2 regions of the Paenibacillus sp. FSL H7-0714 genome follow, and region 2 is predicted to be linked to the other one. Evidence: riboswitches for the same ligand, from Rfam matches in the RefSeq annotation. Region 2 holds a riboswitch; the other holds the start of a gene.
The links. Region 2 has a riboswitch for S-adenosylmethionine ahead of metA (homoserine O-acetyltransferase MetA). Riboswitches for the same ligand answer to the same signal wherever they lie in the genome.
Positions count from the first base shown of each region.

Region 1: another riboswitch for S-adenosylmethionine. It lies ahead of NST34_RS27075 (methionine ABC transporter ATP-binding protein); the one in region 2 lies ahead of metA (homoserine O-acetyltransferase MetA).

Region 1 covers NZ_JBBOPT010000001.1:6,031,278-6,041,809, reverse strand. The annotation lists gene NST34_RS27115 (peptidoglycan D,D-transpeptidase FtsI family protein) at 1-345, shown strand, start outside; gene NST34_RS27110 (peptidoglycan D,D-transpeptidase FtsI family protein) at 372-2,477, shown strand; gene NST34_RS27105 (Cof-type HAD-IIB family hydrolase) at 2,555-3,310, shown strand; gene NST34_RS27100 (DUF456 domain-containing protein) at 3,347-3,832, shown strand; gene NST34_RS27095 (putative polysaccharide biosynthesis protein) at 3,860-5,488, shown strand; gene NST34_RS27090 (thioredoxin family protein) at 5,567-5,911, shown strand; gene NST34_RS27085 (COX15/CtaA family protein) at 6,001-6,978, shown strand; gene NST34_RS27080 (Cthe_2314 family HEPN domain-containing protein) at 7,088-7,822, shown strand; SAM riboswitch class I at 7,923-8,062, shown strand; gene NST34_RS27075 (methionine ABC transporter ATP-binding protein) at 8,163-9,179, shown strand; gene NST34_RS27070 (methionine ABC transporter permease) at 9,179-9,838, shown strand; gene NST34_RS27065 (MetQ/NlpA family ABC transporter substrate-binding protein) at 9,897-10,532, shown strand, end outside.
Region 2 covers NZ_JBBOPT010000001.1:1,858,404-1,868,935, reverse strand. The annotation lists gene NST34_RS08215 (aminotransferase class I/II-fold pyridoxal phosphate-dependent enzyme) at 1-818, opposite strand, end outside; gene metA (homoserine O-acetyltransferase MetA) at 855-1,775, opposite strand; SAM riboswitch class I at 1,889-2,019, opposite strand; gene corA (magnesium/cobalt transporter CorA) at 2,418-3,353, shown strand; gene NST34_RS08200 (HRDC domain-containing protein) at 3,436-4,452, opposite strand; gene NST34_RS08195 (ROK family protein) at 4,664-5,545, opposite strand; gene NST34_RS08190 (5'-3' exonuclease) at 5,812-6,738, opposite strand; gene NST34_RS08185 (arsenate reductase family protein) at 7,047-7,421, opposite strand; gene NST34_RS08180 (RluA family pseudouridine synthase) at 7,602-8,591, opposite strand; gene NST34_RS08175 (cob(I)yrinic acid a,c-diamide adenosyltransferase) at 8,593-9,159, opposite strand; gene NST34_RS32095 (aspartyl-phosphate phosphatase Spo0E family protein) at 9,342-9,599, opposite strand; gene NST34_RS08165 (aminotransferase class I/II-fold pyridoxal phosphate-dependent enzyme) at 9,781-10,532, opposite strand, start outside.

The DNA of each region.
Region 1 (10,532 bases), 4.2 Mb from region 2:
AATACGGTAACGTTTGACAAATCCTACTGGAAAGAGATCAAACAGGGGATGAGCAGTGAAGTTAGTGCTTTTGATGATTTTCCTTATGATTTTGCACGTAAGACAGGTACCTCTGAAAAAACAGACAGAAAAAATATAAACCGTGATAATGGGGTATTTATTGCCTTTGCTCCGCGAGAAAATCCGAAGCTAGCCGTAGCGGTTGTTATACCAGAAGGGGGCTTTGGCTCCAAAAGCGCTGCGCCGGTGGCTCGTAAAATTTTTGATGCCTATGATTGGGAGTACGGGCTCGATGGTGTGCCGAAAAAGAATGTCACTCCTGCGTCAGGCCCCGTTCAAGAATAATTAGAGAAAAAGGAGAGAAATAAACTGTGAGTTTTTTCCGTAAGCAGGCCTCACCTCCAGATGAGACCAACAGTAAAAGTTCCATAGGCCTGCGACTCAACGTGTTTTTCTTTAGCACGTTTGTTATATTTTGTGTAATTATTATACGCCTGGCTGTGTTGCAATTCGTGGAAGGACCCACTTTAACTGAAGTGGAGACAAGCAGAGATACCAAAAATGTACCGCTAGCTTCCATGAGAGGTGTAATTTATGCTGCTGAAGGTGAGAAGTTAGCGTACTCTACACCGGTTCAATCGCTGTATATTACGCTCAATAAGGAGTATACCGCTAAGCAAACAGATAAAATTACCGGTAAAACTACCCTAACTCCAGAAGCTAAAGCCAAGTCAGATGCATTGGCAGCCAAGCTGGTAGCTGATTTCAATAAATATGGTGATCCAAAAGCTGAGAAGATGACAGAAGCAGATGTTATTGACGCACTGGATTTATATTTCCGGAAATCACTTGGCTTTATGGCACGGCGAATTAAGGCGGACCTGACTACTCAGGAAGTGGCCTATTTCATGGAACATAAGGGAGAATACCCAGGCCTTGAAATTGTCGAGGAAAGCATTCGTCATTACGATAAAGATACGGTTGCCGTACAGACGATAGGTTATATCAAGCCTTTTAAATCAGCAAACAGCCTTAATATTTATAAGAATATCTTAAATGCTATGAAGAACAATCCGGAGCCAGGACTAACGTACAAGGACGACGAATTTGTCGGATTTGACGGCCTGGAGCTGCAGTATCAGAGAGAGCTTCGGGGACAAAACGGCTATCAGGAAATCTCCGTCAATCCACAGAACATGGCAGAGAAAGTCGAACGTGTAGTCCCTCCTGTCAAAGGCAATGACGTCTGGACAACTATTAATAAGAACATTCAGATGAAGACAGAGCAGGCGATTATGGATCAGATTAAGTGGTTGCATTCCAATACTGTACAGGGTAAAACGCATCCTAATGCTTTAACTGGTTACGCTGTAGCGATGGAAGTCGATACGGGGAATATCGTCAGTATGGCAAGTATGCCGGACTACGATACGAATATTTGGACATCGGGATCCTTATCCACTGATGTCTGGAACAGTATCATGGATAACTACCAGAACGGTACCATTAATCCGATTTCTTCAGGGACGTCAGGTAATGGACTTAGGTCTGTACTGCTACTAGGTTCAACAATTAAACCTTTGAGCGTACTCGTGGGTCTGAATGAAGGTCTCTTTACAACCTCAACCTACTATCCGGATAGAGGTTTCGCGACTTTTGGTAAAACAGGTCATGAAACTAAGGTAAGAAACTCCGGAGGACATGTGTACGGTTCTATGGACCCTGCAAGAGCGATTGAGAAATCGTCGAATGCGTTCATGGTGGACATGATCGGTAAACGATTGTATGACAAATACAAAAGCAAAGGCGTAGATGTCTGGGATAAGTATATGAAAGAGTTTGGACTTGGTGTATCCACGGGAAGTGGTCTGCCAAATGAATTCTTAGGACAGATTAACTATACCAATATAGAGGCTGCGGGTAGCGCCCAAGCGGCACTTGTATATGCTTCTTTCGGCCAACAAGGTAGTTATACGGTGTTGCAGCTTGCCCAATACGTAGCTACACTTGCTAATGAAGGACAGCGGATCAAACCTCAGCTAGTTAGCAAGATTACAGATGCTGACGGAAAAGTAGTCAAGGAGTTCGGTCGTGAGGTAATAGATGAAGTAACAGCCTTCGATAAATCCTACTGGAAAGAAATTCAACAGGGTATGCGAAGTGAAGTTAGTGCTTTTTCTGATTTCCCTTATGATTTTGCTCGTAAGACGGGAACATCTCAACAAGTGGCAAAGGGTCAAATTCGCGATAACGGTGTATTTATTGCTTATGCCCCACGAAATAACCCTAAGCTGGCAGTAGCCGTAGTCATTCCAGAAGGGGGCTTTGGTTCCCAGAGTGCTGCGCCGGTCGCACGTAAAATTTTTGATGCTTATGATTGGGAATATGGACTTGATGGCGTTCCGAAGAAGAGTCTACAGTCAGGTAATAATACAAATGATCCTGCGAATGAAGGAACGACTACAGGTACTCAGTAACTTTGACTCTAAGGTGAATAATGATTAAAAAATAAACAGCTGCTCTATTGAGAGCATAAAAGAATGGAGGGGTGGCAATGACTGCCAAATACCGCCTGCTTGCTTTGGATATGGATGGAACCCTACTGAATGATGAACAGATTATTACACCTACAACGGTGAAATGGCTTCAAAAGGCGGTCGACGCAGGCGTTCATGTCTGTCTGTCGACAGGCCGAGCTTTTACAAGTGCATTTCCATATGCTGAGCAGCTTGGACTAGAAACACCTATGATTACTGTGAACGGTAGTGAGATATGGCGAGCACCACATGAAATTTATCGGCGATCATTGATGGATCCTATGCTGGTACAACAAATGTATGAACTTGCTAAAGAAGATGACATCTGGTTCTGGGCCTATTCTACGGAAAAAGTCCACAAACAGGATAACTGGGATGGGGATGTAACGGGCAGAGAATGGCTTAAATTCGGTTATCACACCGAAGATGATGAGCTTCGTCATAAACTGCTGCTTCGTCTTCAAGATATGGGTGGATTGGAGATTACGAACTCCTCTCCACATAACCTGGAGATTAACCCTCTAGGAGTGAATAAAGCAGCCGGAATCATGGAAGTCTGTAAGCTGCTAGGACTAGACATGTCCCAAGTTATAGCGGTTGGTGACAGCCTCAATGACCTTGCAGCGATTCAGCAGTCAGGGCTTGGGGTTGCCATGGGCAACGCTCAGGAGACGGTTAAAGAAGAGGCTGACGTTGTGGTGGCTTCTAATAATAATGATGGAATTGCAGAAGTCATTCAAAAATATATTTTTAATGAAGCTATTGCGAAGTGAATCCATAGAGCATATTTGCTATTAGGAGGTTAAGTGTTGACGATCCTGGGTTGGATTCTTATTATTGCTTTATTTGCCGTAGGGCTAGCGGGGGCTGTGTACCCTATACTGCCGGGTGCGCTTGCGATTTATCTTGCCTTTTTCGTATATGGCTGGTTCTTTTCTTTCGAGCCTTTTGGTGTCTGGTTCTGGATCATTCAAACGCTGATCGTTGTAGTTTTATTTATTGCTGATTACGTTGTAGGGGCGTGGGGCGTTAAGAAATTTGGCGGCTCACGTTCATCGATTATCGGGAGTACGATTGGGCTAATCATTGGTCCTTTTGTAATCCCAGCCTTTGGACTTATTATTGGTCCGTTTCTGGGTGCCTTTATAGGAGAATTGATCGTAGGTTCTTCACCAGCTAAAGCTGCCAAAGTAAGTGTAGGATCAATACTTGGGTTGTTTAGTAGTACTGTTGTCAAAATTGTGCTACAAATTATTATGGTCGTCCTCTTTTTTATATGGGTCGTCCGGTTTTAATTTTAACAGTGAAGAAGGGGAAATGGTTTGTCCAAGAAAGAGTCTTTCGTAAAAGGCACGCTTATCCTTGCTGCTGCAGCTTTGGTGGCAAGGGTACTCGGGCTTGTTCAGCGGGTGCCGCTGGATCATATTTTTGATGATGTGGGGAGAGCATCATTTGGGGTATCGAACAATATCTATTTAATGCTGCTCACCGTGGCTACAGCAGGTATTCCAAGTACGCTCAGTAAAATGGTCTCCGAGCGGTACGCTCTGAATCGTCCTGAAGAGGCGAGACAAGTGTATCATGCAGCATTGCTGTTTTCAGTAGCAGCAGGGGTAATCATGACGGCCTTGCTGTACATAGGCGCTCCGTTCTATGCGACACATATTGCTGATGTACCTGAATCAGCGATGGCAGTTAGGGCTATTGCACCTGCGCTTTTACTTTTTCCGGCAATTGCCATGATGCGTGGATATTTTCAAGGGCGCAACAATATGATGGCTGGTGGTATTTCACAGATTGTAGAGCAGTTCGCTCGCGTACTAGTCGCTATTTTACTAGCTTATATTCTATTACAGCAGGGGTATAACAATACAACTATAGCTGCGGGAGCATCCTTCGGTAGCGTAATTGGTAGTATTGCAGCATTTGGTGTCATGATTTATTTTGCAATTAAGCTGCGCCGAGAGGATAAACAGCAAGGATTAAATTACAATACCACTCAAAAATTGCCGATTTGGGGAATTTACAAAGATATTTTCACACTATCAATTCCGATCGTGCTCTCTTCACTTACGATTCCCGTAGTGAATGTGATTGATACTTCTTTGGCTGTTCCACTGCTTATTGATCAGATGGGTAGAGAGAGTGCAACAGCAGCTTTGGGTATACTAACCACGCGTGCTCAAAGTGTGGCCGGAATTCCACCGGTACTAGCCATTGCGCTAGGTACCTCGCTGATTCCGATCATTTCAGCTGCCTATGCCCGTCGTGATGAGGGACACTTGAAGAAGCAAATTACACTTGCTTTGCGGATTTCTATCCTGACAGGGATGCCAATTGTGTTGGCACTTGTGGCAGCAGCTTATTCTGTAAACGGGTTATTGTTCAGCAGCTTGGACGGAAGCGGAATTGTGGCGATGCTTACGATTGGAACGATCTTTCAGATCACCATGATGACAACGAACTCCATCTTGCTCGGTATGGGCAAATCACGCGTTTCAATGTATTATGTGCTAGTGGGTATTATTGTTAAATTAGTCGCAAGCTTCTTACTAAGTAAGATATTTGGGATCTACGGGATTATCGGCGCAACAGCACTTTGTTTCGTAGTTATTACTATTCTTAACTTACGGATGCTGAAATCCATTGTACCTTTCGAAATTATGGGTAAACGGTGGGGCGGCTTCGCAATTGCGGTTCTGGTGTCCGGTGGTATTGGTTTTGGACTTAACCAAGCTGGAATTCTGTTAACAGATCTAATGCCTGCACGTCTGGCATTTCTGATCACTTGTCTTGTTGTAGGGGCCGCAGTTGTTGTTATTTATCTGGTCATGCTAATTGTACTGGGTGTGCTTACTAAACAGGAAATCTCCAGTTATCCGCGTGCATTGCAAAAATTGTTGAATCCGCTGATGAAATTGCAGCCTGCGCGTGTTCGTATGAGAGAATAAGTTTGACTTCTGCATGACATTTTGCTTCACTTAAAGAATAGAAATTTGACAGATATGGAAGAAAGGACTGAACAAGCTATGGACAAAATTAGTTCTCCTGCTGAATTTCAGGTAGCCATTCAATCTCCTCGATTAACTGTAGCCATCTTCAAGGCGGACTGGTGCTCGGATTGTAAATTTATCGATCCTTTTATTCCTGAGGTAGAGCAAGCCTATGCAGATCGTCTAACGCTGGTTGAGGTTGACGTTGATGCTGTGGGTGACGTTAGTCAGGAACAAAATATTATGGGTATTCCAAGCTTTGTCGCGTATTCCGATGGGCGTGAATTGGTTAGATTCGTTAATAAATTACGTAAATCCCGCGAGGAAATTGAGAATTTCCTGGATAAAGCGGTTCAAGTGCATCAAAGCCTTCAACAGTAATTCCGGAAAACCACCGCTTTCGCCTGTTCGAGCAAAAGCGGTGGTTTTTTAAGATGCTTCTTCATTACTAAAAACTGCGGGTGATATTTTTGTCGACAAATCAGTTGAAATGGCTTAGTTATCTTACTTGCCTTATCATGTTCCTCGCTGTACTAGGGGGAGCGGTTGTAACGAAGACTGGATCGGGATTGGAATGTGGAAATGAATGGCCGCTCTGTCATGGGAAATTGATTCCGGCCTATACTGTAGGTTCGATGATTGAATACACCCATCGCTTGTTTAGCGGATTGGCAGGGTTATTGTCACTTGCCTCGATGATTGCCTTTTGGCGTTATGCTCGAAATCGGCGGGACTTGTTAGTATATGCATTTATGACGTTGCTGTTTGTAATTGTTCAAGGTGGTATGGGAGCGCTTGCAGTGATTAAATCCCAATCTGCTGCTGTAATGGCACTGCATATGGGCTTTTCCTTGATTGCTTTTTCAAGTTCTCTAATGCTGGCTCTAGGAACTAAAAGGCGACATGAAGCAGGTGAGTACGATCCTAAGATGGAGCTTCAGAAGAAACCCGTCAGTAAGGCTTTCCGCAATTTAACCTGCTTCACGGCCTTATATTCCTATGTTGTTGTTTATATTGGAGCCTTTGTTAGTCATACGGATTCGCGCGGTGGATGTTCTGGCTGGCCGCTCTGTAACGGTGAATGGGTTCCCGAGCTTTCCGGGGGAGTAGGTATTGTTTTTACGCACCGGATTGCGGCTTTGATCTTATTCATTCTTACTGCGGTGCTTGGACATTTAGCTTTTTGGAAACATAAGGATTACCCAGAGCTAAGAGCTCTTGGCGTAGCGGCTGTTCTGCTGTGCTTGATGCAGGTATTTAGTGGTGCTGCTGTTGTTTACACACTTGATAATGAAAGATTGTACATATTTGCCGCTTTGGCTCATATTTTGTTGATCGCTAGTTTGTTTGGTGTCTTATGTTATATGAGTGTAAGAGTCTGGCAGCTGAATCGTGCGAGAAATGTCGTTGTTGAAAAAAATCCAACGAATCCAATGACACCGTTGTAACACCCTTGGTAGAAAGTTCCCACCGTGGATAGAGTCGCTTTACCTGCGGAATAATAAAGTGGAAATCGGTATATCGTGGTGCTGGACAAAACTTTAGGAGGACTGGGATATGCTGCGGGTTATACTTGGAGAGCCGCCTCGAAAGAACAGCGGTGTATTGGCTGACGCGATGGAGAACATGGCCACATTTGCAGCCTTACTGCGCAAGGAAATGAACGCTCATGAGGATAATGACCATGAATACCGCAAGCTGGAGATTTGGACACGTGGACTGATCTCCTCATTGGATGAATTGGAGCAAAGCTGGTTCGCAGCTGCTTTTTACCGGAAATCGGTAATCGCTGGTTATATGGACGATATGTCACCAGTGGAACAAGGCGATTATGCGCGGTATGTTTATTTTTATAAAGATGGATTTATTCGTGTGTTCTCTCTTCTGGACAAGCTTGGAACGGTACTGAATCATTTTTATGACCTCAAAACCTCCAAATTAAAAACGCACTTTTCTTATTTTACAGTACTGCGTCAACTTCAGTTATTGAATGTGCATCCTGCATTAGCGGATCAACTGGAACAGATCAAGAACTCTTATCGTGATCCACTGGAGAATCTACGCAAGCGCAGAAATGCTGAAATTCATTATATGAATTCCGAAATGCAGGATGATTTATGGCAGCGGCATCAAGGCTTGCATGACAAAATTCAGCTTGAGGATTTAGATAGCCATCTTGAGGATTTAAAGCAGTCCCTTGAAATGAACTGTAAAACATTAATCGCGGCATTCAGCTACAGCAATGAACAGCTGCGTAAGGAAATAAGCAAGGCAAAGCGTGTACAATCCTAAGCGTTCAAGATATTTCCTTTTGACAAAAAACAAGAAACTTACTATACTTATGCTTGCATTAAAGTCTGTACGAATTCAAACATAAAATTTCATACTCTATATCTTATCGAGAGTGGCGGAGGGATAGGCCCGATGAAGCCCGGCAACCGATTTGTATACAGCGCGATTAGCGTTATGTACAAATGTCATGGTGCTAATTCCTACAATGACGCAAGGTTTGTGGTCGTTGGCAGATGAGAAGGCATTGTCTAAATAAACACACAGAGCCTCTTGCGATCTGCATCGATCGTCGGAGGTTTTTTTGTATGGAATAAGTGAATTATAAAGGGGGCGACGAGCGTTGATTAATCTAAAAGGAATAACAAAGGTATATGGAAAAGGCAGCCATGCGGCTACAGCACTTTCCGGATTGAATTTGTCTATCGAAAAAGGTGAAATATTCGGAGTTATTGGCCATTCTGGAGCGGGGAAAAGTACATTGATCCGTTGCATTAATCTGTTGGAGCGTCCGACAGAAGGGGAAGTTTGGGTAGATGGCATTGAACTAACCAAGCTTACTCAAGGTCAGCTGCAGGAGCAGCGGCGCAAGATAGGAATGATTTTTCAACATTTCAATCTGCTATCTTCTGCGACTGTATATGATAATATTGCTTTTCCTCTACGACTCACAGGTACCTCGAGAGCAGATATTGATGCAAAAGTGAAAGAACTGCTTGCTCTAGTTGGGCTTGAAGAACACCAGGATAAGTATCCGTCTCAATTATCAGGAGGACAAAAGCAACGAGTCGGCATCGCTCGGGCACTTGCCAGCGACCCTGATGTGCTGCTGTGTGACGAGGCAACCTCTGCGCTTGATCCACAAACGACAGACTCTATTCTTAAGCTATTGCTCGATATTAATAAACGGTTCCATCTGACTATTGTGCTGATCACTCACGAAATGCACGTGATTCAGAGCATTTGCGACCGTGTTGCGGTCATTCATGGTGGTGGTATCGTTGAGCAAGGTAAAGTCACGGAGGTATTCCTGAAGCCGCAGCATGAGGTCACTCGCGATTTCATTCGCAGTGAATCACAGAATGAGGGACCCCTTCGTACGGCGCTTGACGCTGCTGCTGGGGACAACTCTCAGGCCGTCAAAATTACTTTTTTCGGAGAGAAGACCTACGGCTCTGCACTTTCCAATGTAGTACGTGAGACAGGTGTTAGCTTCGCCATTCTGCATGGTACCATCTCAACGATAAAAGACGTACCTTATGGACAAATGATTGTTCGGTTCGAAGGTCCAGCTGAAGCGATCGCTGTGACGATAGCCGAACTAACCGCTCAAGGCCTTGAAGTGGAGGTGATTTCGTAATGAATTTCGCAGACTTAAACTGGCAAGAAATGATGGATGCTACAGTTGCTACCTTGCAAATGTTAATATTCTCTGGATTGTTCACAATTATTCTTGGTTTACCACTCGGAATTCTATTGTATTTATGGGGAAGATCGAATAGTATAGTAATCAGAGTAATTTACTCGGTCTTATCATTCTTTGTAAACATCTTGCGTTCCGTACCGTTTATCATTTTGATGGTGGCTTTAATTCCTTTTAGCAAAACCATCGTTGGAACCTCCATTGGAGTACTTGGTACGATTCCACCGCTCGTGATTGGTGCAGCTCCATTCTTTGCTCGCTTGGTGGAAACGGCATTAAGAGAAGTGGATCGTGGAGTAATCGAAGCGGCGCAAGGGATGGGAGCATCCACGAATCAGATCGTTATGCGTGTTCTTTTGCCAGAGGCTCGTCCAGGTCTGCTCGCTGGGGTTACGATCACACTGGTTACATTGGTCTCCTATACGGCAATGTCCGGGATGGTAGGCGGCGGCGGGCTAGGGGATCTAGCGATTCGTTACGGATATTACCGATATGAGAAGGAAGTTATGATTATCTCTGTAGTCTTAATGGTCATACTGGTGCAACTGCTACAAATGGCCGGTGATCGACTAGTACGACATTTCACACGGAAATAAGGTACGTCCATATATAGCCTTATTCATACAAATACCAAGGATAAGAGGGGGATTTAAAATGAAAAAATTACTACTTACTTTTTTTAGTCTGACACTGGTTGTGGTGCTGGCTGCTTGCGGCAATAACAATAATGCTTCTAACTCGGCTGCTACTAATGCACCAAAAGATGGTGCTGCAACTGAGTCATCTGCAGAACCTGTAAAATTGGTGGTTGGTGCTTCACCTGTTCCACACGCTGAGATCCTAAAAGCTATTGCTCCATTGCTTGAAGCGCAAGGAATTACATTAGAAATCAAAGAATTCACTGACTATGTTCAACCAAACGTTCAGCTTTCAGAGAAGAATCTGGATGCTAACTTCTTCCAACATCAACCTTACCTGGATGACCAGAATCAAAAGAACGGTTCGGATCTAGTTTCTGTTACAGCCGTTCACGTTGAACCTTTTGGTGCTTATTCCAAAAAAATCAAATCCATCGACGAGCTGGCTGATGGTGCGAAAGTAGCCATCCCGAATGATGCTACAAACGGTGGTCGTGCACTGATCTTGCTTGCCAAAAATGGACTGATTTCTTTGAAAGATGATACCAACATCACATCTACCCAAGCAGATATCACTGAAAATAAGAAAAACCTTAAAATCATCGAGCTAGATGCAGCAATGTTAGGTCGTCAATTGGATGAAGTAGATCTT
Region 2 (10,532 bases):
ATCGCTGGATGCTCTAATAAGTAGTGAGCGATCGCTAGTGCATTGCTTTCGTGACGCTCCATACGCAGCGCCAATGTCTTCAAGCCTCTCATCAACTGATAACTGTCTGTTGGTCCGAGCACGGCGCCAATAGAGTTATGTAGAATAGCTAATTCAGCTGATAATTCTACACCCTTGGATACAATCAGGCCTGCCAGTACATCATTATGACCACCCAAATACTTAGTAGCGCTATGAACTACAATATCCGCACCTAATTCTATAGGCCGTTGGAAGAATGGAGTCAGCAGCGTATTATCTACAATGCTAAGTAACCCATGGTGACGTGCCCAAGTGCACACGGCTTCAATATCCGTGATCATCATAAGTGGATTCGTTGGCGTTTCAATAAATACAGCTTTCGTATTTGGACGACGCGAAGCTTCCAGTGCATCCAAATCATTCGTGTCTACATAAGAAGCAGTGATTCCAAACTTGGACATAATCCGTTCCAACAAACGATAGGTACCGCCGTAAAGATCCAGCGAAACGATCAGATGGTCGCCTTGAGCGAACAAGGTAAGCACTGTTTGTATCGCTGCCATCCCTGAGCTACAAGCAAATCCTGCATCTCCAGATTCCAGTTCCGCAGCTGCATTCTCAAGCACTGAACGGGTCGGACTCTTGGTGCGGCTATAATCAAACCCTGTGCTTTGACCGAGTTTTGGATGACGAAATGCCGTTGCATTATAAATCGGAAAATTAATTGCTCCTGTGGCAGGATCTTCTTGAGAACCTATTTGAGCCAGTCTACTTTCAATCCTAAGTTTGTCATCCATGATTAATGCCTCCTAATTTATATTGTAGCGCTATTATTAATAAACAATCGGGTCGATATCATAAGGCGTTTCTTGATATACATAGTAATTGAGCCAGTTAGAGAATAATAAATTGGCATGCGCACGCCACACTGCTGGAGGTGTACGTTCTGGATCATCTTTAGGGAAGTAATGTTTCGGCAAAGCCATCTCCATCCCTCTAGACACATCACGGTCATATTCCCATTTCAAGGATAGGGGATCGTATTCGGAATGTCCGGTCACAAATATTTGTTTACCGTCGTTTGTAGCCACTAGATACATACCAGCTTCTTCGGATTCCGCCAGAATCTGCAGATCTGGGTTATTCTCAATATCTTCACGGGAGACATCGGTATGACGAGAGTGTGGTACATGGAATACCTCGTCAAAGCCGCGCAACAGTTTAATGTTATTTTGATTAATCGTATGAGCGAAGACGCCAAAGCATTTCTCAGGCAATGCCACTTTACGAACACCAAAATGATGATATAAGCCTGCCTGTGCCGCCCAACAAATATGCATGGTTGAAGTCACATTGTCCTTGCTCCATTCAAAAATCTCTTTCAGTTCTTCCCAATACGATACTTCCTCGAACTCCATTTGTTCTACAGGAGCACCTGTAACGATTAAACCATCCAAACGGCGGTGGCTGATCTCGTCAAAGGTTTTGTAAAAGCTCTTCAAATGTTCAGCAGAAGTATTCTTGGAAATATGGGAACGCGGATGCAATAAAGTAACATCAACTTGTAGTGGCGAATTTCCAATTAAACGCAGCAATTGAGTCTCTGTCGTCTCTTTAGTCGGCATGAGGTTCAGAATAGCAATCCGTAGTGGACGGATATCCTGATGGAAAGCCTGACTTTCGTCCATCACAAAAATATTTTCTCCGGATAGTACTTCTTTCGCCGGTAAACTGTCGGGAATTTTAATTGGCATTGTCTTTCCACTCCTTAGCTGAATTTAGTTATTTTGCCGCACTGCGGCTTGCTGAACATAAAAAGACCTTCCTCGGAAATCGAGAAAGGTCATATCTACAGTCATATGCGCCTCTCTCATCTGCCAGAATGTTCCTGAAGACGATTAGACGTCTGCAGAAATTCCGCAAGAATTAGCACCGTGCGTTTACACGCCGGTTGCCGGGTTTCATAGGGCTAGTCCCTCCACCTGCTCTTGATAAGATTTAGCTGTATTCAATTAAATTACTTTAAAATTCACTTTAAATCATGAACCTCCTTTTCGTCAAGTCCATACAATGCTGAAGAAGCCTCAAAATCACAATAAATTTGCTTGAAAGAGGCATACTCCGTTGTTATACTAGACAAGTATTTCATACCTGAACGAAAAGAAGAGGTGAGAAGAAGGATGGAAGGCGACCCGAGCTCGCAAATATGTGTACAGAATGAGCAACCACACAGGATAATCATCAGCTTGCCGGCGGCGGGAGCAGTTCTTCTTCATGCCCTCGAAACGTCATTTGGCCCTATGTATTGATTGTACCGCCGGCCAAGCTGATTTTTTTCTCTGTGCTTAATTTAGCAGTCCCTAGTGAAGACCTGGGGATAGGAGGAGTGAAATCAGATGAAAATCCGGCTGGTAAATGCAGGGGTTTTTACACCTATTGATGAACTTGATGAAACACTAACACCCCCAACGGAAGGGTTCTATTGGATTGACGCCGATGTTGAGGATTTGGAGCTGCTTCAGCCCTTGTTCAACCTACATGATCTTGCTGTTGAGGATTGCCTTAGCGAAGAGGATCAGCGTCCAAAGATCGAAATATACGAAAGTCACTACTTTATTGTTGTAAATAGCATTCGCTTTGACGATGAAGAAATTTTCCTACGGGCACTCAATGTATTCCTTGGAAGACATTACATCATCACTGTCACGAAACAAAAGATCAATGAACTACGAATCCTGAAGCCTATGCTCTGGGAGCAAGAAGTAAGTGAACCGGATATGTTCCTTTACTTGCTAATTGACCTTGTCGTTGATAACTATTTCTCCGTCGGCGACCGAATTGAAGCTCGGATTGAGAAGCTGGAAGAAGATATCCTCATGCATACCAAAAAGTCACATCTTAGTGAAATTATCGGTCTGCGAAGTGAAATTCTATGGTTGAAGAAAATGCTGGGGCCACAAAAAGAAGTGATCAATACCCTAAATAAAAAAGACCTCCGTCTGATTGATGATCAGCTGCAGAAATATTTTAGCGACATTTATGAAAATGCGGTTAAAATATCTGAAACCTTTGAGACGTATCGCGATCTCATGGGCAACTTACGAGAGGCATACCAATCCAGTATCGCCAACCGCGCGAATGAAATTATGAGAGTCTTTACTGCGATCACAACAATATTCATGCCCCTGACCGTAATTACCGGAATCTACGGTATGAACTTTGATCATATGCCCGAGCTTCATACGAAATATGGCTATTATGGCGTTATAGGCATCATGTTGACTTTAGGCTGTGGGATGCTCTATGTTTTCCGCAAGAAGGAATGGCTATGAAACGAACCGGACGAATAAGCAAGACGAAGGCCCTGTAACCGTAAGGTATAAGGAAGCCTTCGTCTTTTTGGTATGCGCAAATTTAAAAGCTGGTCGCCATGCCCACTTTATGCGTATGCTCTCGACGGAAACGGATGCGTATCAATCGCAGACGCTCATAATAAATATCCAATCCTTCAGCAGCGGAAAAGTCGTCGCCATACACCTTATGTAACACCGGTTTTAGGAAAAGATCCCCGAGCTCCACATAGGCATTCCATATCGCATCCTGCTCACTCTGCGGCATATTGCCAAGCTCTACATGGATCAGCTTCTCGACAGAATAACCTTCTCTTTCTAGCTCCTCTACCGCTTCAATCAGTTCACGCCGGTTCACTCCACTATTCACCTTAAGCTGTTCCAAGCCCAACCCATTCTCGATCCCCTGCAGCAAAATCCTCCGCAAGCGCAGTCGTTCTAGCTGCTTCTTATATTTGACTTCTTTCTGTTTATAAAGCCAAGATACGAAAGACTCCTCTTCAATTACTTCATGCACCCAATTTAGAGGGAAGGAATGTTCCCTTGCCACCGCAGTAGTTATAGCCAGCCAATCAGCCCCAAACTGCGCTATCTTGCCTTCTCCCACACCCGGAATTTGCATCAGTTCCTCTGGCGTATGCGGTAGAAATGTACTTAACAAGCGCAACAGACGATTACTAGCGAGAATATAGGGCGCCTTCCGTTCACTCGAAGCCTTACCACGGCGCCAAGCACATAACTCTTCATAAATGGCTTCATTCCCATAATGTTCGCTGTAATATTGAAGCTTCAGCTGCTCCTGATTACGCCCAGTAAGACTATCCTCCTCGTGGAATATCCCATCGATTAAGGGTCGATAGCCATCTCCCATCTTCACTGCTAGCTCATGCCTGTATACACAGAGCATCTCATTCCATGAACCACCTTCATACCACAAATTCTCAATGTAATTCTCCCCACCTGAAAAATCACGCCAGCCCAAACTCCAGATCCCCTCTTCCTCTCCAATCCACAGCTGGGCGTACACCTCTTGATCCACTCCAGATATTCTGGATAAACGGTTCATAAACACAATTTGCATATTCATCCCTACCTTTCTCAACATTACAGCAAGCACAATAACCTTCTGGGAAGAGCCTCCTTCGGAGCGAACAAATCCTTTCTCAATCAGACCCCGAACGCAAGAAAGCACCTCTCTCACGATAAACGCGAAAGAGGTGCTCCCTCATTAAATGCTATACTGTTAGATCCTAGAATACCATATATTACCGAACAGTCAATGTCTTTTTATACTAGTTTCTAGCTAGAGCTAATGTAGCCAATCCAATCGCTCCAGCAAGCCCTGCATTGTCTCCGAGACCTGGTGAGACAACATAATTATCGATGTCAATATTAAGCGATGGATGCTGAACATATCCGCTCAATAACTCTTGCAGCTTAGTGCGAATTAACGGGAACAGGTGGCTTTGCTTCATAACACCACCGCCCATTACGATTTTTTGAGGAGACAGAATCAGCACATAGTTCATGAGTGCATGTGCAAGATAGTGAGCTTCCATTTCCCAAGCCGGATGGTCCACTGGTAGCTCTCCTGCCGGTTGTCCCCAGCGTTTGCCGATCCCCGGACCTGCGGCTAATCCTTCAAGACAATCGCCATGATAAGGACAGTAACCCTCAAACGTATCCTCTGGATGTCTACGAACTAGAATATGTCCCATCTCAGGATGTGACAATCCATGGACCATCTGGCCACCAACAACCGCTCCTGCTCCAATGCCTGTCCCAACCGTAATATAAAGACAGCTGTCCAGACCTTTAGCCGCTCCCCATTTACTTTCCGCAAGCGCTGCACCATTCACATCCGTGTCAAAGCCGATCGGAACGTTAAATTGCTCAGCCATTGTGCCTACCAGATTATATTGTCCCCAGTGAGGTTTTGGTGTCGTTGTTATGTAACCATAAGTAGGGCTGTCCAGTACGGGATCAATCGGTCCAAAAGATCCGATTCCGAATGCTTCTACATTCTTCTCTTTAAAATAGTCTATTACTAGTCCCATCGTTTCTTCCGGTGTTGTTGTCGGAAAGCTAACTCGGTCAACAATGGTACCATCCTCATAACCAATCCCACATACAAACTTTGTTCCGCCTGCTTCAATCGCTCCCAATAGCTTCACAGCAATTCTCTCCCTTTCTCTAGTTAGAAGTTGAAACGCTACCCATACACAAATGAATAATATCATTAAAAAAAGCAATCACCAGCCCTAATTATACGTCGAATGAAGCGCTATCACAACAAGTATAAACGCCTATTGCGTCCTTATAAGGACGCAATAGGCGTTTAAGAGAGAAAGATAAGGATAATGTATAATGTGAAACTTATACGTTCTTATAGTTTAACAAAACACCCTCCATGCATCTTTGCATTGAAGGGTGTCTGATCTTAACCCAAATCGCCTAACTCAATCTGTACAATTCCTCGTTCGTCCTGCACCTCAGCAATCAAATGCATCAAGCTGCCGAACTCTAGCTCCTGAAATTTGCGCGCAGCTGTTTCCCGTTGTAGTTGCCACAAGGCTTCCGTCAGCTCGCAGACCACCGGCACATCGCAACGGATTTCCGCTAGCTCTCGCGATAAATGCAGCATATCCAGATCTGCTTCGATTTTGGTACGCACGCCTTTAGGGAGCAGATGCAAATTCTCAATTACACCTTCAACTGTTCCGTATTCGGTCAGCAGTTTCAGCGCAGTCTTCTCACCAATCCCTTTTACGCCGGGATAATTATCACTGGTATCGCCCATAAAGCCTTTCAGGTCAATCACCTGTCTAGGCGTTAGACCCTTTTCCTCCAGCAATTCTGCAAGGTCATACACTTTATAGTTAGAGCGTCCCTTTTTCATAATGACGACCTTAACATTCTCATCAATGAGCTGAAGCATATCATGGTCACCCGTCAAAATATATACCTCAGAGTTTTCACTGTAACAAGAAGCCAGCGTACCAATGCAATCATCCGCTTCATAGCCTGCAAGTCCAATATTCGGCACCCCAAGCTCAGCTACTACATCTTTTACTAGATCGAACTGAGGAATTAGCTCTAACGGGGCTTCAATCCGATTCGATTTGTATCCATCGTATTTCTCGGTGCGGAACGTTCCTTTGCCCATATCCCAGCAGCATACGACGTGAGAAGGCTCAAATGTGCTTACCGCATCGAAAAAATACTGCAAAAAACCATACACCGCATTCGTCGGCAATCCAGCTTTTGTCTTGCGAATATATCCTCCATAAGAGGTCGCATAAAAGGCCCGGAACAGCAGAGCCATTCCATCTACAAGCATTACACGGCCCGTTGTTTCTGCTCTCATGTATAAACCTCTCCCTTAATCGTTCATTGTATTGTTATTAAGCGCTTGTCCATGTTATTGCACAAAGAGTATTCTATCAGAAAATACATGATCTGATAAGGGATCATATAGTTACACATATGGGAGCTTATTCTTATCCTTTGAAACTAACAAGTAAAAAAACCATCGGTGCCCTTGCAAGGGCGGTAAGCTTAAGCGAGAAATATAAGTATATTATAGAATCTTGGTCTTTTGTGATTTTCCTAGATATCCAAAAAGGGATGCCACAACAGCCATGAAATGACTGTTGGGACATCCCCTTTACGGATTTATACTTTGGAAGCATTGCTCCAAGCTTCAGCATATTGATCATCTTTAAAGCCTACCGTAACTTTAACACCATCAGTGACAATCGGACGTTTATTTAGCATACCATGGCTCGCGAGCAGCTCAAGCTTCTCCTGCTCACTAAGCTGTGACATTTTGTCCTTAATACCCAATGCTTTATAGACTTCACCACTTGTATTAAAAAACTTTTTCAGTTCAAGTCCGCTATTGGCCAGCAATTCTCGCAGCTCCTCAACGGTAGGCGGCTGTTCTGCGATGTTTTGAAGCTCAAGCTCATGACCTTGAGCTTGTAGCCATTTTACTGCACTGCGGCAGGTGCTGCATTTTGGATATTGATATACTTTTAGTTTGCTCATGTTGTTCTCCTTTAATGGTAGTGATGAGTGCGCTACGCTGGCAAATTATTCTTCCGATCGCTGTTATCCTCAGATTTCTTGATTTAGTCCGCTTGTTGCGGATGAAATCCGAGGATAAAGGCGAACACTCCGTTTCTCCAGAACCAATTCGCCCTCTCGCTAACATCACTAAGATAATTTTTACCTCAAATTCGCTTTCGGGCCTTGCTCCAATACATTCTCCAAGGCCGCCATATCAGGCGGCAAAGGAGCTTCAAAGATCATTTCCTGCAGCAGCACCGGATGCTTGAACGTCAGACGCACCGCGTGCAGTGCTTGACGTGGTATGGAGGCATCTAGTGCTGCAACGGACTCCAACTGTTCACTTTGAGTTAAAGTCAATTCCGGTAGATTATACAGCTCATGACGATACATGCTGTCACCAATCAAAGGACAGCCGATAGAGGTCATGTGGACCCGAATCTGATGAGTACGACCACTCTCCAGCTTCAGTTCAACTTTTGAACCTTGTGCGTATACGGTTTTAACCTCATACCGAGTCAGAGAAGGATAACCATCCGGTGTCACGATACGTCGATGCGGCTCCTCAGGATCACGGTCAATAGGTCCGTCGATATCGCCGAAAGGCTCCACAGGAGCCCCATGAACAAATGCAGCATAACGTTTGTCCACTGTACCCGCAATCATCTGCTCAGAAATATGCTGATGGCTATACGGATTCTTGGCGATGACTAACACACCGGAGGTTTCCTGGTCCAGACGATGGACGGGTCGAAAGCGGAAACGTTCATTTTTTTGCGCCCAATAATGAACTACTCCGTTAGCCAGCGTATCAGTGTAATGTCCGTGTGTGGGATGCACGATGATCCCTGCTGCCTTGTTTACTACGAGCAGATGCTCATCTTCAAATAGAATTTCAAAGGGAATCGGCTGCGGTAAAATATCATCCGAAGTCTCTGTTTCCATGCGAATCTGTACAATATCGCCTGCCTTAACATGTACGCTGATATAAACACGCTCTCCATTTAATGTAATCCCTTGTTCTGTTTGCTTAAGGCGTGACAACAATTTACGTGAGACATCCATCCGTTTATGCAGGATCGTCTTCAGCAACCAGTCATCCTCTTCTGGCGGTATAATGTAAGTAATTGGTGAATAATAGCTAGTCATATTAGTCTCGGAACACCTTTTTACTGCGAATGTATTCTACATCAGTAATCCCTGCCCGTGTATTAGCCGTCCTAGCCAGTGCAAAGAAATAATCGGATAACCGGTTCAAATAAATAACCGCTTCCGGGTTAATGTCTGCATTTCGTCCAAGTGTAACTGCCCGGCGTTCCGCCCGGCGGCAAACCGTACGGCACACATGTAGAACCGAAGCCAACGGACTGCCCCCAGGGAGGATGAATTTTTCTAGTGGTGGATTCTCTGCTTGAAGCTCATCAATCCAGCCCTCCAACCGTTTAGCCATCTCACTTGTTACCATATATTGACCACCATCACCTAGCTTAATAAAAGCCAGATCGGTTCCGCAATCGAATAGCTCATGCTGAATTTCCAGCAGCTGCTCGCGTACATCATCAAACTGATCGTCCTCCATCAGGCTCCTTGCCTGACCTACAAAGCAATTCAGTTCATCGATCGTTCCGTAAGCTTCAACTCGGACATCGTCCTTACCAACCCGGCCGCCAATCACTGAAGTTTGACCCGCATCACCCGTGCGTGTATAGATCACCATGGCTTACTCCTCCTATCCATCTTCAAATCACATAATGCTAGTTTAAGCTTTCTTATATAAAAATGGCAAATGAAGAGTATAGGCATATTCTCTCCAAGTGTGACTGCAATGTTGCGATGTGTGAGCTTAAAGGAACAACAAAAAGAGGACCCTAGGGTCCTCTTCAACAGCATGTAGCGACGTTATTTTCCAACTGGACGCCCCTTCATGTATTCATTTATCTTGAGATCCAGTAAACTGCTAATTTCAATCACATTATCTGAAGTGAATGATTTTTCCTGCAAAAAAAGCTGCTCCATTTTGCTACGGAGTATTCTAATTTCATCTTCCAGAGAGAGCATGCGAGCAGAAGCATCACCCTTGGGGGACAGTTTCCCACTTCCAGAAAAACACTGCCCTCCATAGGAAGGTAAGTAATAATCGGCACTAAGCACAATCATCCCTCCTAAAAGTATTATTGAGCGCGTGCCACAAAATGTCATTAAAGTAATAAAAGCAACTTCAAAGCAACGCTTAATTCCAGAGTAAAATACGTCCTTGTTAGTTCTATTATAGGGGTTAATTACTCTCAAAGTAAAATAATACCATAGGATTATAGGATAGGCTATAGTCCAATTTTCTCTATTCCATTCTCTCTCGTTCCAGTTGTGTGACAAAAGCACCAATGCGTTCAATAGCTTCATTCAGTTGAGCTACTGATGTAGCATAGGAGCAGCGTAAGTAACCTTCACCACCTAAACCAAAGACACTTCCAGGTACAGCTGCCACCTTATATTCAAGCAATAATCGCTGTGCAAACTGATCAGATGTCAGTCCTGTTTTGCGCACGCTTGGAAAAGCATAAAATGCACCTTGTGGTTCATGGCACTCCAGTCCCGCATCACGCAAACCCTTAACAATCAGCCTCCGCCGTTGGTTATAAGAATCGACCATTCGATCCTTCTCTTCCATCCCATTGGTCAGTGCCTCAAGTGCAGCCACTTGGCCCATCGAAGGAGCGCACATCACAGTGTACTGGTGAATCTTAAGCATAGCGGAGATCAAATCAGGGTGACCACAAGCATAACCCATTCTCCATCCAGTCATGGCAAAAGCCTTGGAGAAACCGCTGACCAAAATCGTACGGTCCATCATACCTGGCAATGAGGCAAAGCTGACATGATTAATTCCATACGTTAATTCCGCATAGATCTCATCCGAAATTACAATAAGATCATGCTTCTCTACAACCTTGGCGATCGGCTCCCAATCCTCTCGGGTCATAACACTTCCCGTTGGGTTGCTCGGGTAGCACAGAATTAGAACTTTGGAGCGTGGAGTAATCTTCGCTTCCAAACTCTCTGCAGTAAGTTTAAAGTCATTCTCTCCGATGG